2 regions of the Bacillus sp. ISL-47 genome follow, and region 2 is predicted to be linked to the other one. Evidence: riboswitches for the same ligand, from Rfam matches in the RefSeq annotation. Region 2 holds a riboswitch; the other holds the start of a gene.

Region 1 (7,587 bases), on a different contig from region 2:
AATTTTCCGCAGCCATACTTGGTTTTCTGCTTTTATTCATTCTCTTTTTCCGGAATGGTATCATATTGGATTCAATCGGCATTCATCTGGAGAACCCTTTTTCAAAAAAGGTTTTAATTCCCGCTGACTATTCTCGAGCTGACCGCAATCAAAACGGCATCGTCGATCCAATGGATGTAGTCATGGCCGCGAGAAAAGAAGTGGAGCAGCGCACGACTTATAATAGCGCCTATTATGCCGGGGGATACCCTCCTGATGAAGAAGGCGTTTGTACAGATGTAATCTGGCGGGGATTTAACGGGGCATCAATTACAATCAAAGATCTTATCGACAAGGATATTGCAAAAAACACGGACTTATATCAGCGCGTAAACGGCAAACCGGATCCGAACATCGATTTCAGGCGTGTCCCCAATCAAAATGTGTATTTCAGCCGGTACGCAAAATCTTTAACCACTAAGCTTATTCCGGGAGATACAAATAACCTTCAGCAATGGCAGCCCGGCGATATCGTTGTTTTCCTTACTCCCAAGTTTGACCATGTCGCCATCATATCTGACAAACGGACAAAGGATGGCATTCCTTACGTCATCCATAACTCGACACCTTTTGCGGCCGAAGTGAAGCTATCTTCCTTTCAAACACCCATTACGGCGCATTATAGATGGAATTTTTGAAAAAACACGCCTGCCCTGCCGCGAAGCAGAAGCAGGCGTATTTATTGATAACTATCTGGCTTTTTTCGAACCAATTTCCGTTTTCTTATCGTGCTGCTACCGTATTGCCTGCTGGCCACTCCTCACAGGTGTAAGCCATCTCCCAGAATCCAAGCTCCAGCTGGCAGCTTTTGCGATAGGCATCCTTCATTCGCTGCCTTTCTTCTGGAGATGCTGCTTCCGCAAGCTCATCCAAACGATTCCTCATATTCATGGTAACTGTTTCAACCCTTAAATTTGCATAGAAAGAAATCCACGGGTAAAAAGGATGGTCCTCCTGCGGCTCATATTGCTTCATGAGCTCAAGCCCGATTTCCCAATAAGTCCAAGGGCAAGGCAATAACGCAGCGAGGATTTCGCCCATCCCGCCTGTATGGGCATGGTACATCATATGCTTGACATAATGGTCTGCCGTCGGAGGAAGCGGGAAGCCCTGCAGCTCTTCATATCCCACACCAATCTGCTGGCAGAAATTATGATGAGGGTGGATTTCGCTGTTCAGTACAAATTCAATTTGCTGATTGAAATAAGCAATATCCTTCCGCTCAGGAGACTTGGAAATAGCGATTCCGTATATATGCATAAAAGCATTCAAATACTCATAATCCGCTTTAATATAATGGGCCAGCGCCTCTTTCGGCACATCTCCTCTTCCGATCCCCTGTACAAACGGGTGCTGAAAAATAAGCTGAAATAAATCATCATTCTCTTTGCGAAGAATTTCTGTAAAAGTCATTAAAATAGCCTCCTCATTATTCAGAAGCTGCCGGGGAAAAAGCATGAGGAAAAATTGAGGTCCTCACCGCTTCCCTGCGCTGGCATTACCCAGATCAGGTTCCAAGGGACAAAGGAAAAACTCCTTATCTCAGCCGAAGCGCCCCTAGCAGTTTTCTTATTGTTTTTTATTCGTTGCTGCCACTTCTTTTAACTTGTTTCGGTAAAGCTGCTTCATACCAGTTCTTTGAGAGTTGCTTCATACCAGTTCTTTGAGAGTTGCTTCATACCTGCTTTATGAAACCGCATTGTCCCGCTTATTTCGCTGAAGCTGATTCAGACTGCTCTTTTCAGCCGCTTCTTCTCGCTCCATCGGCTTCAAACCCTCTATTCTTCCGTACAGCAAAGCACGCTCGCTAAAAACTCACATATTCTGCACTAAATTTTTTTCCTTCACTTTAGCGAGTATCATCCACCCAATAGCCGCACCGGCAAAGCTGCTGACAAGAAATGGCGGTATAAAGAAGAAGGCGCCAGCTGCGCTTCCCATCAATATCTTTGCATACGGGACGGCAAACAGTGCTCCAATGATGCCAGTGCCCACTACTTCACCAACTGCAGCCCAGACTTTCCGGCCGAATTTTTGATAAAGCACGCCTGCCAAAAACGCGCCAATCATTCCGCCTGGAAATGCAAGCAGCGTCCCAAAACCAAGCAGGTTTCGCAGTAATCCGATCATAAACGCCACTCCCACTGCCGGCAGCGGCCCAAGTGTTACTGCCGCCAATACATTCACCGCATGCTGGACGGGATAGGCTTTGGCCACACCTGCCGGAAACCATAACAAATGGGAGCCCAGCGTTCCAATCGCCACAAATAATGCCATCGTCGTCAATAAACGGGTTTTATTCACCTTAACCTCCTTCCTCAAGGGCAGCCTGATCGCTTATCATGGAGAAAAGTATGTACATAAGAAAAGCGCAAGGCGCCTGGCGCTGGACAGTTATCGAAGTTCAAAGCTTATACTTTCTTTCCTTCAAAAAAAGCCAGATCCGCGAAAGGACCTGGCTTGGTTTAAGTATAAATGATTCGACATACCTTCAAAGCCTACTTCCCTCCGCTGGCATTAACCAGATCAGGTCTATAAGAGTCGGAAAGCTATATCGCGCTTCCCTCTCAGCCCGCACATTCGGGGCACCCCTAGTAGTTTCATAGATATTTAATTTGATAAGCTGCCTCAAGCTTAACAAATTATTCCGGGACTGTCATCATTCTTTTTGCTTAGATGCTTTTATCAATACATCCAATTAAACGGTTTTCAATATCAGCCGCAATGCTTTGAACGGATTCGTCATTGACGAGTTCAATCATGCTTGTCGGCTTAGGCATGCCAATTTTCGTTTTCCCGGCATCCTCATAGACTACAATTTTACAAGGCAAGAAATAGCCAGCCATTTTGTTCTGTGTTAATACGCGATGTGCTTCAAATGGATTGCAAACTTCTAAAACACGGAAGGATTCATTATAGTCCAGCCCTTTCTCCTGCAGTTTTTCCTGGACGTTAAACTTCCAAAGGACCCCGAATTTTTCTTCCTTCAGGCTTTCTTCAAGCGAAGAAATCGCTTCATCAATCGATTTTTCGGTTTCTGCTGTGTATTCGAACATGATTGCATCTCCTTTTGTATCGGTATTTTGGTGGATCGGCACATCTTCAATTAGAATGTTAGTGTAACATCCGCATCGTTGGCAAATTCAAGGAATGTTACAGCTCCGCCAACTTCAATTCCATCTACAAAAGCTTCTTTTTCAAGTCCCATAACATCCATAGTCATTTGGCATCCAATAAATTTAACGCCTAAATCCTGTGCCATTGCCACTAATACAGGAATTGCAGGAACATTGGCTTTTGCAAAGCCCTCTGCAAAATGCTCTTTTCCTTCAGGCATTGGAAGCTGCTGGTATGCTTCTTTATGAATTAAGTTTAATCCTTCGAAAGTGAAGAAAATCGCTACTTCTGCATCCGTTGCTGCCGCCGCAGTCGCAATGTTGTACACCTTGTATGCATCAAATAATCCGCCGTTGCTTGCAATAATTGCTACTTTTTTACTCATTGTAATTCCTCCTGAAAATTTTATTTTTTGGGGACATTTTAAGACCCTATGTAAGCTCTTTATACATTTACCCCTATAGGTATATTATTAAACATAGATTCTTCTGTCAACAAAAAAACTCCCTTTCTCTAGGGAGTTTTCTCTTAAACTATTTAATGAGCTGCAGACTGGCCATTCCCCTCAAGCTGCTGACCCCGGCTAAAGAGAGAGAGACCTTTGTTTCTTCTATAAAATTGGCAAGCACCTTTTCGACGCCAGCCTGCCCGCCAATGGCCAATCCATATACATAAGGCCTTCCCAGGCAAACAGCATCCGCTCCAAGCGCCAGTGCTTTAACCACATCGGACCCTCGGCGAATTCCGCTGTCAAAGAGAACAGGAATCCGGCCATTTACTTCTTTCGCAATCGGTCCAAGTGCATCAATCGCAGCCGTCACGCCATCCAGCTGCCTCCCGCCATGATTGGAAACAATGATGCCATCTATTCCTTTCTCAACCGCAAGCTTCGCATCTTCCGGATGGAGGATGCCTTTTATTAGAACCGGCAAATGTGTTATCTCTTTTAATCTGGCAACATGCTCCCAGCTTAAAGTTGGATGATGGATATTATCGAGGATCCCCTGGACCACATCGCCATCTTTAAGAGAGGCCATAAATACCGGATCAGTTTCATAGTTTGCCTTTCCATAGCCCAGCTTTAATGGAGAAAAATTGTTCCTGAGATCCGCTTCCCTCCATCCCATCATGACTGTATCGACCGTTAAAACGATCGCTTCATACCCGGCTTCCTCCGCACGGCGCGCCATATTAAAAGCCGCCTCTTCGTGATTGGACCAATATAGCTGAAACCATTTCGGACTGCTGCCCGTTGCTGCGGCGATCTCTTCAATCGAGTGGCTTGAAACCGTGCTCTGAATAAAAGGAACCTGATAAGCAGCCGCCGCTCTGGCCGACGCAAGCTCCCCCTCTTCATGTTCAAGCCGCTGCATCCCAATTGGCGCCAGAAAAATTGGATAAGGATATGTCTTTCCGAATAGCGTTACACTTGTATCCGGTACCGAAACATCCCTCAGCATTCTTGGTACAATCGAATATTTCGCGAATGATTCCGTATTTTTTCTCAGGGTTTCTTCCCCGCCCGCACCTGATTGGACATACCCAAATCCCCCAGCCGCCATCTTTCTCTCTGCTTCCTTCTCCAGCTCTGTGTAGGAGATCGGGAAATTCTCTGCGAAGCTAATATTCTCTACCTTTGCCATTTTTCCAGTCCTGCCTCTCACTTAAAATTAGAATTTATTGAAAATAATATCATTTTTTTGGATTTATTGAAACCGTGTTGGCGTTTCGCGATTATATTTTGAATATCGCGGATATAACCGGATTTTTCGCGGATATACGGCCCCCACGTACCTCAACAGCAAATGTTTTTATCAAAAAGCAGGGATTTCATCAAAAATTCGTGAATAAGTCAACATATCTTAACCATATTGGAGTGTACAAAATGCTAATCAAACAGCCTTTTGATGAATTTTTAAAATTTCATTATGAAAGAGTCGATGAAACCCATATGAAAGTGACTTTGCCAATCCAGCCGCTTTTCATCAATAGCGCCGGACTTGTCCATGGCGGGATTATTTCCACGCTGGCGGATGTGGCGATGGGGAATATTTTTAAACCGGATGAAAACAATATGCAAACCGTTGTAACTGCAGATTTAAAGGTTAGCTTCTTAAGGGGCGCCACCGGTGAGTATCTTATTGCCGATGCTCATCTGGTAAAAAGAGGCCGGACACTGAACCACACAGATTGCCACATCTACAATAACCAGAATCAGCTGGTTGCCAAAGCATCCGGCATTTTCGCTTCTATCTGATTAAAATCAAATCCACTTTTCTGGAAATCCATCGCATAGCCTATCGTGTGCAGGGTATAGATACGTAAACAACGATAGGGAGGAATTTCAACATGGAGCATGTGAAAGCAATCTTGATTAAATTATTAATGATCACGGCCGTTTTGGGAATAGTCTTAACCGGTTTCTTTGATATTGGATTCACCGAAACGCTGATCATTAGCTTCGTTCTGACACTTGCAGCTTACGTACTCGGCGACATGATGATATTCCGAATGGCCGGTGATGAAACCGAGCATACAAAAAGGAATGCCATTGCCACCGTATCAGACATCGGCCTTAGTTTTTTCGTCATCTGGCTTTTAGAAGAAATGATTGTGGCTGGAAAAGACAATCTTACATTGGCAGCCTTTGTTTCCGCTCTTGTGATCGGTGCAGGAGAATGGTTCTTCCACGGTTATCTGGACAACCGGGTTTTTCATAATGATGATGCTCATAATTAAAAAAGGCTGTTTTCGCAAGCTTTGTTGCTTTTTAGACAAGTAGTAAGGAGAGGTTGATTTCCGCTCCAGGATGCTCCCTTTCCGCGGGGCGGGCGGTGAGCCTCCTCGGCGCGCAGCGCCTGTGGGGTCTCACCTGTCCCACTCCTCCCGCAGGACATTGAATAAGCTTCCTTGAATAAACACCGCACGAAGGAAATGCGATAGCATTTTCGAGGAGCTCGCACCTTACGCTCCAATCAACATCATTTAATTAATGTTTTTTATTAAAAAAACTATTTAAAAACAACATTTCTTTATATAACAGCCTTAAAAAAAGACCCCTCATTCTGATGTGCACCCCAAAAGTTAGACGAACTAATTCTAACTTTTGGGGTGCACATCATTCAGGAGTCTTTTTTGACGGGTTCTTAATACTCAATCTCATCATAATTCTTAGGCTGCGGAATCGGCTGATTACCTTCATGCTTGCCAAATTCATTGATAAGCTGCTGCTCTTCTGTGAGTGAATTTTGAGGCTTTTCTTTACTTTCATCCTGCTTTTTCAACGTTATGACCCCTTTCAAGTGTTCTAAAAATTAATATGCTCACTTTTCAAGGAATCAACCATTCATGCTTATTAGCCCCAATAAGGCTTGATTTGACCGCGAATCTCTCCGTCTGGGTTTTGGGCTGTATGCACGTTAACATATGTGTCCCCATCACTCATTAGGTCTATAAGAACGGATAGAGGTTTTCCTTCTAAAGGACCCACTAAATCCCTGGCTGTAATGATCCCTTCTACAACACCCTTATTTACACTAATGTCAGGATCGATTAAGCCAAAAAGAAAAACGACAACTGGACCGTTTACACCCCTTCTTCCTAAATGAATATGAGCTTGAGTAAAGTTGGAAAGATCATTAACTGTCAAACGGTAGCCCATTTTCCTCTTATCCTTGCTTACTTTCAATTTTGCCGTGCCAAAAGCATCGGTACGAACTGGCGGAACTTCTTCACTGCCTTTTAACCTGGCGAAAAAAAGTTCATTTCTGTCCATTATTATTCCTCCTGTTCATTACACAATTTAATGATATATTTTATGCCCTGGGGCAAAAGAATGATTGTACAAACACCGAGATAAAGCGCTAAATTGGCTATATGCTTATGGAAAGAAGGATTTTTCCCTCTTTCCGCTAAATAGTTATATAGCTAAAATCCAAAGGAGGGCAAACATGTCTAATTATATTTCTCATATTGCAACAGTCGAGATTCCGGTATCCAATCTGGATCGATCGGTTCATTTTTATGTGGAAGTTCTTGGTGTTGAAGTGGAGTTCAAAGGAGAGAAGAACGCCATGCTAAGCTTTCAATCAAAGGGTGTGCCTACGATATTCCTGGTTGAAACCGCAGCAGAGGGGAAATCTCTTTCATTCGCCAACTCGAATGATGGTGTCGAGCATAGTGTGATTGATTTTTATACACCTTCTTTAAAAGAGCTCCACCAATGGCTGCAGGAGAAGAACGTGGAAGTTGGGCCACTCAACCTCAACCAGGAGCACGGCCTTGGCGGATTCGGCTTCAAAGATCCGGATGGCAACCTGCTCAGCGCCTGCAATGTGCTGCATAAAGGGCAATAAACCCGCTCATTAACGAGCGGGTTTTTTATATACCAAAATAAGACTAGCGCCCTACTGCAAATTACGGCGGAGGCTG
Region 2 (7,587 bases):
ATGAAATTTGAAGTACTTGCACAAACCCATGATGAATTTGACCAATGGATTGAAGATGTAAAAAAGACAGCTCCAAAGTTAACAGAATCTGAATATGAGGACTTGCTAAAACCTACCCATATGGGAAGATTGACATTCTCAAATACTCATTTAGATTGGGTGAACCATGCAGACCCCAATTCCAAGTCATATACCAACCCAGAGTTATACAGAGGCCATGGATATCAAGGAAAAGTATTTGAAGAACAGGATAATTATAAAAGCAATGAAGCTAATGTGATCGAAAATCATGGACAGACTGGACATGATGAAAGCGAAGATAACCATGGAGGTGACCATAATGGACATTAAATGGGATGAATTTTTTATTACTGGAGATCCCCTTATACTAGGTTCACAGATTGCTATTCTTTTAACTATGATTGGCGCAGTGGCCGGGATCACGTATTTGAAAAAATGGAAATACCTTTGGACAGAGTGGTTTACCACTGTTGATCATAAAAGAATTGGAATTATGTATATCATTTCTGCCGTTTTAATGTTTTTCCGCGGCGGAATGGATGGATTGCTAATGAAAGCCCAAACAGCACGACCTGAAATGGGATTTCTCGATTCACAGCATTATAATGAAATTTTCACAACCCATGGCGTAATTATGATCCTTTTCATGGCGATGCCGTTTTTGATTGGATTAATGAACGTTGTGATTCCGCTGCAAATTGGTGCGCGTGATGTCGCGTTCCCTCAGCTTAACGCATTAAGCTTTTGGCTGTTTTTCAGCGGTGCTATGCTGTTTAATATTTCGTTTGTTATTGGCGGTTCTCCTGATGCTGGCTGGACATCCTACTTCCCTCTTGCCGGAAAGGAATTCAGTCCGGGAATCGGAAATAACTATTACGCAGTCGCCCTGCAAATTGCCGGTATTGGTACATTAATGACAGGGATTAACTTCATTGTTACGATTTTAAAAATGAGAACAAAAGGCATGACACTAATGAAAATGCCGATGTTCACATGGACGACTTTTGTTACGTCAATCCTTATAGTGGCAGCATTTCCGATCTTTACGGTTGCTTTGGCGCTGATGACGTTTGACCGTCTTTATGGAACACACTTCTTTACTGTGTCCGGCGGCGGAATGGATATGCTATGGGCCAATCTATTTTGGTTATGGGGACATCCTGAAGTTTATATTGTGGCACTTCCAGCATTCGGGATTTTCTCTGAAGTTATTGCGACATTTTCTCGCAAATCTCTTTTTGGATATAAATCGATGGTCTTTTCCATCCTTGGCATTGCACTTTTAAGTATGGTGGTTTGGGTCCACCATTTCTACACAATGGGCTCAGGGCCTGCTGTTAACTCCTTCTTCTCGATCACAACGATGGCCATTGCCATCCCGACTGGAGTTAAAATGTTTAACTGGCTGTTCACCATGCGGAAAGGCCGCATTAAAATTACTTCCGCCATGCTGTGGGCACTGGCTTTTGTACCGAACTTTGTTATTGGCGGTGTAACAGGCGTCATGCTGGCGATGGGTGCAGCAGATTACCAGTATCACAACACATTATTCCTTGTAGCCCACTTCCATTACGTGTTGATTCCAGGTGTGGTGTTTGCGGTATTCGCTGCACTATACTACTGGTGGCCAAAAATGTTCGGCTTTATGCTTAACGAAAGAATTGGAAAATGGCATTTCTGGCTATTTGTGATTGGCTTTAATCTCACGTTCATGCCCATGTTCTTCCTTGGCTTAAACGGAGCAGTACGCCGAGCATACACTTATTCTGCAGAGTCAGGATTTGCTCCGCTATTTGGTCTATCAGCTATTGGTTCTATTATTTTGGCAGCTGGATTTGCTGTATTCTGCTACAACATTTACTGGAGCGTCCGCTATGCTCAGAGAAATATCTCGAGCGATCCATGGGATGCAAGAACACTGGAATGGTCAACTGCGTCACCTGTTCAATTTTATAACTTTGCGAAGCTGCCGGAAGTTAAGACATTGGATCCTTTCTGGCACATGAAGAAAAACAACGAAGGTTTGACGCTGCATGACAGTGAAATTGAAGAGATTCATATGCCAAGCAATTCATGGGTACCGATTTATATGGGCGTTATCTTTGGAATGGCCGGCTTCTTCCTGGTATTTGAATGGCATATTGCTGCTGCTGTTGCCGCAATCGGCATTCTTGCAGGATTACTCATTCGTTCATTCGATTACAATGAAGGCTTCCATGTGAAAAAAGATGAGATTCACAGAATTGAAAATGCCTGGAGAAAGACTGAAGGAGAGGTGCACGATCATGTCAGTTAATCTTGATAGGTCATTGCCGCTTGAATACCAAACTGAGCAAGACAAGATGAATATTCTTGGTTTCTGGGTATTCCTTGGAGCAGAAATCGTCCTATTTGCTACCCTTTTCGGAGTGTATGGCGTTCTGTACGAACGTTTTGCTGGAGGGCCGACTCATAAAGATATTTTTGTGATAAAGGACGTCATGATTCAAACGATCCTCCTTTTAACGAGCAGCTTCACAATGGGAATCGCCATCTTTGAAATGCGGCGTAATAACTTAAAAGGCCTTATTACTTGGCTTGTGCTCACCCTTGCTCTTGGTGCCGGCTTCCTATTCATGGAGGTTAATGAGTTCATTCACTATGTCCATGAAGGTGCAACGATGCAGACAAGCGCGTTTCTTTCCAGCTTATTCGTCTTGTTAGGAACACATGGGGCGCACGTGACTCTCGGAATTGGCTGGGCCATCATGGTCATCCTTCAATTACTGAAAAGAGGTCTTACTCCAACGACAGCAAGGAAAACTTTTATTATCGGTCTATATTGGCACTTTCTTGATGTTGTTTGGATCTTTATTTTTACATTTGTGTATTTGAAAGGATTGGTGGCATAAATGGAAAAGCAGGCGAAAAGCTTCCCTATTAGCCATGTCATTGGATTCGTTGCCTCCCTTGTACTTACATTTGCAGCAGCAGGCATTGCTTTAAAAACGAATCTTTCTTTTAAAGTGATCATGTGGATTATCGGCTCACTGGCTGTTGTCCAGGCAGGCATGCAGCTGTTCATGTTCATGCATTTGCGTGAAGGCGAAGACGGAAAAACAAATTTAATCAATATGATTTATGCTGTGTTTATGGTTATTGTTGTTGTCGTAGGTTCTATATGGGTTTTGACAGCTGGGCACGCAGCCCATTAATACAGAATAAAACCGGTCTCCATATTGGAGGCCGGTTTTATTTATATTGTCTTATTCCTTTACTTCCTTCTGTCATTTCCTCCATCACATGAATAAATATTCCGAACCCAAAAATCAGCATAGATGAAACCATTATACTTAAGCCTATAGATAGAATATACTCACCTTTGATACCGCTTACAAAAAAACTGCTTATAAATACTGCAAATCCAAGAATTAGGCCAGATGCAGTTAGATTTCTAAAAAAACGCAAGACCCTCTGCTGTTTTTCATTCATTTTTGCTCATCCCCTTTTTACTAAATATTCTAACTTTGTTCACAAAAATGTCAAACTTTTTTTGTCACAAATTTGTCACAGTTTTCGCCGAAAGAAAAAACGTCTTGCCATTTTGGCAAAAACGCTAGTTTCTTCTATTGATATAGCTTCTTAATTTGTTCCAGATCTTTTTTTAAGCTGCAAATTTCCTGGCGTGTCAGCATCAGAGGCATTTGGTCATATAATGTAATGATTTGTCCATCCTCATCATCTTCATGAAGTGATAAGTATCGGTACAAATTTTCACACTGTACTTTATTAAGGACTGATTGGGTGTTGAAGTTTTTAACTTTATGAATTTCAAAAGCACTGGCTTCCGCGTCATATACACCAGAGATAATGCTTCCTTGCAATGAATTAGACAAGGTAATCACTCTCCTTTTTGAGTAATATACCCAATTTTCAGGAGTTCGTTACCCACATCATTAAAAAACCTCTTCGGATGGATGATCCAAAGAGGTTTATCGTTAAGAAGCCCGTTTGTTTACTGTGATGCTGCCATCCGCTTTTCTAAGAACTAATCTTGGCGCCGATGAAATTAATAATACCGCCACGATGGAACATAATATGGCTGCTCCCAGCATGGTTGCGCCATTTGCCAGGAAGGAAAACAGAACAGGTGACATTCCCTCTGGTGCATAGCTTCCGAAAAAGAGAACACCTGCAATAAAATGCCAGAAATAGCGGGCGAAGCTTCCAGCAAAAATGGCTAACACAATCCAGCCAAGTGCCTTTTTCTTGTTTTCATTGCGCAATTGTTTTTGGATTGGAAGATAAAACAAACCAGCAAATCCTATAAAAGCAAAAGCAATAAAATACTCTATAAAAGCCTGCAGTGGTGTAGCAATCCATGCATCTCCCATCGCAATCTGCAATATGCCCCATAATAAGCCTGCTATAAAGCTTACTTTAAAGCCCCATCTGAATGCCAGTATAAAAATCGGAATCATGGCAGCAGAGATAGATATTGATGGCGAAAGTTTAATAGATGGCAGAAAATCCAGGATAATGGCAAAAGCTGCGAAAAAGGATGCCTCGATCATCGCTGCCAAGCTTAATTTTTTCATAAAAAAATCCCCCTTCAAAAGTATGACGATACCCCAAAGGAGAACAAGCAGGCAGAGTGATTCCTTCTGCCTTTTATTCCACATTCCTGCGCTAGCATTAACTAACAGGTTCAAAGGGTCAGAACACCAATGTGTTCACTCTCAGCAAAAATGCTCCCCTTGTGGTAACGTTATCAAATTATTCCATTTTATTATATATTATTTTCTAATCTATGGAAAGGGTTTATTTACCTTCCTCAAATAGCTCTTGCTCATCCCATTTGCCATACCGGTAATAAAGGAAAGCGATCACACTGCTAATGGCAAAGCTGACTCCCATGCCTGCAGCGATGCCCTTCTCCCCCATAAATTTTGAAAAAAGATAGGTCAAAGGATAGCGCAGAACCCAAAAAGAAATGATGTTAAGTACCAGCACCTGAAACATTGCTCCAGAAGCCCTTACTATCCCATTTAGGATAAAATTAATACCAAGCAATGGATAAAAAAATGCTATCATTTTTAAATAATCGGTTCCATATTCAAGCGCTTCTTTTTCCTGGATAAACAGGCTTACTCCATATTCAGCCATCAATACCGTTATCAGTGCGATGACAAGCATAAATACAAGATTATAAATCACTCCGAAAAGAGCAATTTTATGAACGCGATCCCATTTATTACTGCCAATATTCTGCCCTGCCATACTGTTTACAGCAGTCCCCAAAGCCATAGCCGGGAGCATAATGATGCTGTCTATCCGCTGTGCTGCACCAAATCCGGCAACCACATCTCCCCCAAACGATGTGACAACACTCATAATGGCCATCACCCCAGCTGAAATAACGGTCATTTGCAGACCAGATGGAATGCCAAGCTTGAAAATGAATGCTGCCTCTTCCTTCTGCGGCCATGAAGGCATGGTGAATGGTGCCAGATTTTTGCGGAGAATAAGCGCCATGCCGGCCAGAAAAGCAATTCCCTGTGAAACAATGGTTGCATACGCAGCCCCTTCTATTCCAAGATTAAATATCCAAATGAAAAGCGGATCCAAAATTGCATTCAGAATCACCGCAATGAACACAAAGTATAATGGAGTTTTACTGTCTCCCAAAGCACGAAGCACAGTGCCGATAAAATTATAGCCAAATAAAAATAGAATGCCGAGAAAGTTAATTTGCAGATAAGCTGCTGCGTCTGGAATTATTCCCGCAGGAGTCCCCATGAAGACCAATATTTTTTCGGAAAATAAAAATCCTGCCAAGCCGAGTCCTATGGATAGGACTGTTAAAATCACGACGAAGGCATTTAAATATCTCTTAAGCCCCTTTTCATTGTCTCCTCCCTTTTGCTGAGACAAAATGGTCAAAGTAGCATTGTTAATGCCAATAATAAAGGAAAGCACAGTAAAAATAACAGTCCCTGAAACCGCTATGGCTCCCAAAGCATTAGCTCCAAGCAAATTTCCGACCCACAAACTGTCAATAAATTGATAGGAAACCTGCAGCAAATTTGTCAGCATGATGGGTGCTGAAAAAATAAGGAGCTGTTTAAATATATTCCCTTTCGTAAAATCCTGCTGGCTGTTCATCCCCTACACCTTTTTCTATTTATAAAGTAATAAGTTCTATTATCAATGATTTTCCTTTTAACTTCCAATCATATGAATTTAAAACGCAAAACGGCGTTTGGATAGCTTTTCCTACTTTCGAGATAAAATAAATTTGTTTTGGGAATCTCAAAAATAAGATTGTTTGGGCCCGGATCATACTTGGAATGGTGCTAGTCTGATTGTGTGCATTCCCTTTTGTCACATATCTTTCACAAATAAGCATCTTTTAAGGCCTGTTATAGCACACTTTAGCGGCCAAAATATTATTTTTCCATAATTTACAACGTTTAAAAAGTGTAAAAGCCTATAAATAACTTTTCTTTTTCCTTATAATGAGAATATGTTCAATAAGGAGGGAATTAGTTGAAATCACGTTTACAGAAACCTTCGACGATTGTTTCGCTTTTATTGGTGGTCACGGTGATTTTGGCAGCGGTTATTTGGACCGTACAAACAGGAAATAAGGAAGTGACAGTCCCGTTTTCTTCTGTGGAAAAGCTTATTGCCTCCCAGGATGGAAAGACTGTTGCAATACAGGAATATAAAAACGGCAAACTACTAATTACTGCCCCTGATGGAGAGTATATTTCACATGTGCCTCCTAACAGTGAAATGGTTGATAAATTAGTAGAAACCTATAATATACAATATACTTTCGCAACAACAGGCCCGTATACGCCTTGGATTCTTGGCGGATTGGTCTTATTATTCATAGCCATCGGAATTTACTTATTTAAATCTGGAAAAGGCGGAATGGGCGCTACAAATACCATGAAGCAAAGTGTTTCAAAGCCAAAGCCCCTTCCTTCCATTTCACTTGAAGATGTGGGCGGCATCCAGGAAGAAATGAAAGAGGAAATCATGCAGACTCTTTCTATTTTAAAAGAGCCTGAACGCTCGCTGAAAATGGGGATTAAACCCCCGAAGGGCATTCTTTTATACGGACCTCCCGGAACGGGTAAAACATTGCTTGCACAGGCAATTGCCAAGGAACTTGGCGCAACGTTCTTCTCAACCAGCGGTTCCGGCTTTAATGAATTATTTGTCGGTGTGGGAGCTTCCCGTGTAAGAAATCTTTTCCAAAATGCAAGAAAGTATGCACCTGCTGTTGTGTTTATCGATGAAGTGGATGCACTGGCAGGCCGAAGAAAGCAGCATGGCGGAGAAGAAAGTGAAAAAACATTAACCGAACTTCTTGTCCAGCTTGATGGCGGGCATTCCAATGACGGGATTTTGTTTATCGCAGCAACAAACCGAAAGGATATGCTGGACGAAGCATTCCTTCGTCCTGGCCGAATTGACTTCTCTTTCAATGTCCCGCTTCCTGATACAAAGGGCCGAAGAGAGATTATCAACATTCATACGAAAAATAGATTGCTGGCTGAAGATGTCATGACGACT

Evidence for each region. A riboswitch is a leader RNA that binds a small molecule or an ion and turns the genes downstream of it on or off. The one in region 2 is predicted to bind thiamine pyrophosphate.
Region 1: linked by a shared signal. The riboswitch ahead of thiW (energy coupling factor transporter S component ThiW) and the one ahead of thiT (energy-coupled thiamine transporter ThiT) in region 2 are both predicted to bind thiamine pyrophosphate.

Annotation. Positions count from the first base shown of each region.
Region 1 covers NZ_JAGGQS010000082.1:21,317-28,903, reverse strand. The annotation lists gene J7I93_RS23815 (DUF1287 domain-containing protein) at 1-677, shown strand, start outside; gene tenA (thiaminase II) at 763-1,452, opposite strand; TPP riboswitch at 1,507-1,608, opposite strand; gene thiW (energy coupling factor transporter S component ThiW) at 1,855-2,343, opposite strand; TPP riboswitch at 2,526-2,642, opposite strand; gene J7I93_RS23800 (DUF302 domain-containing protein) at 2,712-3,095, opposite strand; gene J7I93_RS23795 (DsrE/DsrF/DrsH-like family protein) at 3,146-3,541, opposite strand; gene J7I93_RS23790 (alpha-hydroxy-acid oxidizing protein) at 3,690-4,799, opposite strand; gene J7I93_RS23785 (PaaI family thioesterase) at 5,042-5,413, shown strand; gene J7I93_RS23780 (DUF2512 family protein) at 5,506-5,895, shown strand; gene J7I93_RS23775 (hypothetical protein) at 6,303-6,440, opposite strand; gene J7I93_RS23770 (CHRD domain-containing protein) at 6,512-6,931, opposite strand; gene J7I93_RS23765 (VOC family protein) at 7,107-7,511, shown strand.
Region 2 covers NZ_JAGGQS010000030.1:23,830-31,416, forward strand. The annotation lists gene qoxA (cytochrome aa3 quinol oxidase subunit II) at 1-351, shown strand, start outside; gene qoxB (cytochrome aa3 quinol oxidase subunit I) at 341-2,317, shown strand; gene qoxC (cytochrome aa3 quinol oxidase subunit III) at 2,307-2,912, shown strand; gene qoxD (cytochrome aa3 quinol oxidase subunit IV) at 2,913-3,215, shown strand; gene J7I93_RS11320 (hypothetical protein) at 3,253-3,492, opposite strand; gene J7I93_RS11325 (hypothetical protein) at 3,627-3,896, opposite strand; gene thiT (energy-coupled thiamine transporter ThiT) at 3,999-4,598, opposite strand; TPP riboswitch at 4,665-4,768, opposite strand; gene J7I93_RS11335 (MATE family efflux transporter) at 4,822-6,165, opposite strand; gene J7I93_RS11340 (AAA family ATPase) at 6,550-7,587, shown strand, end outside.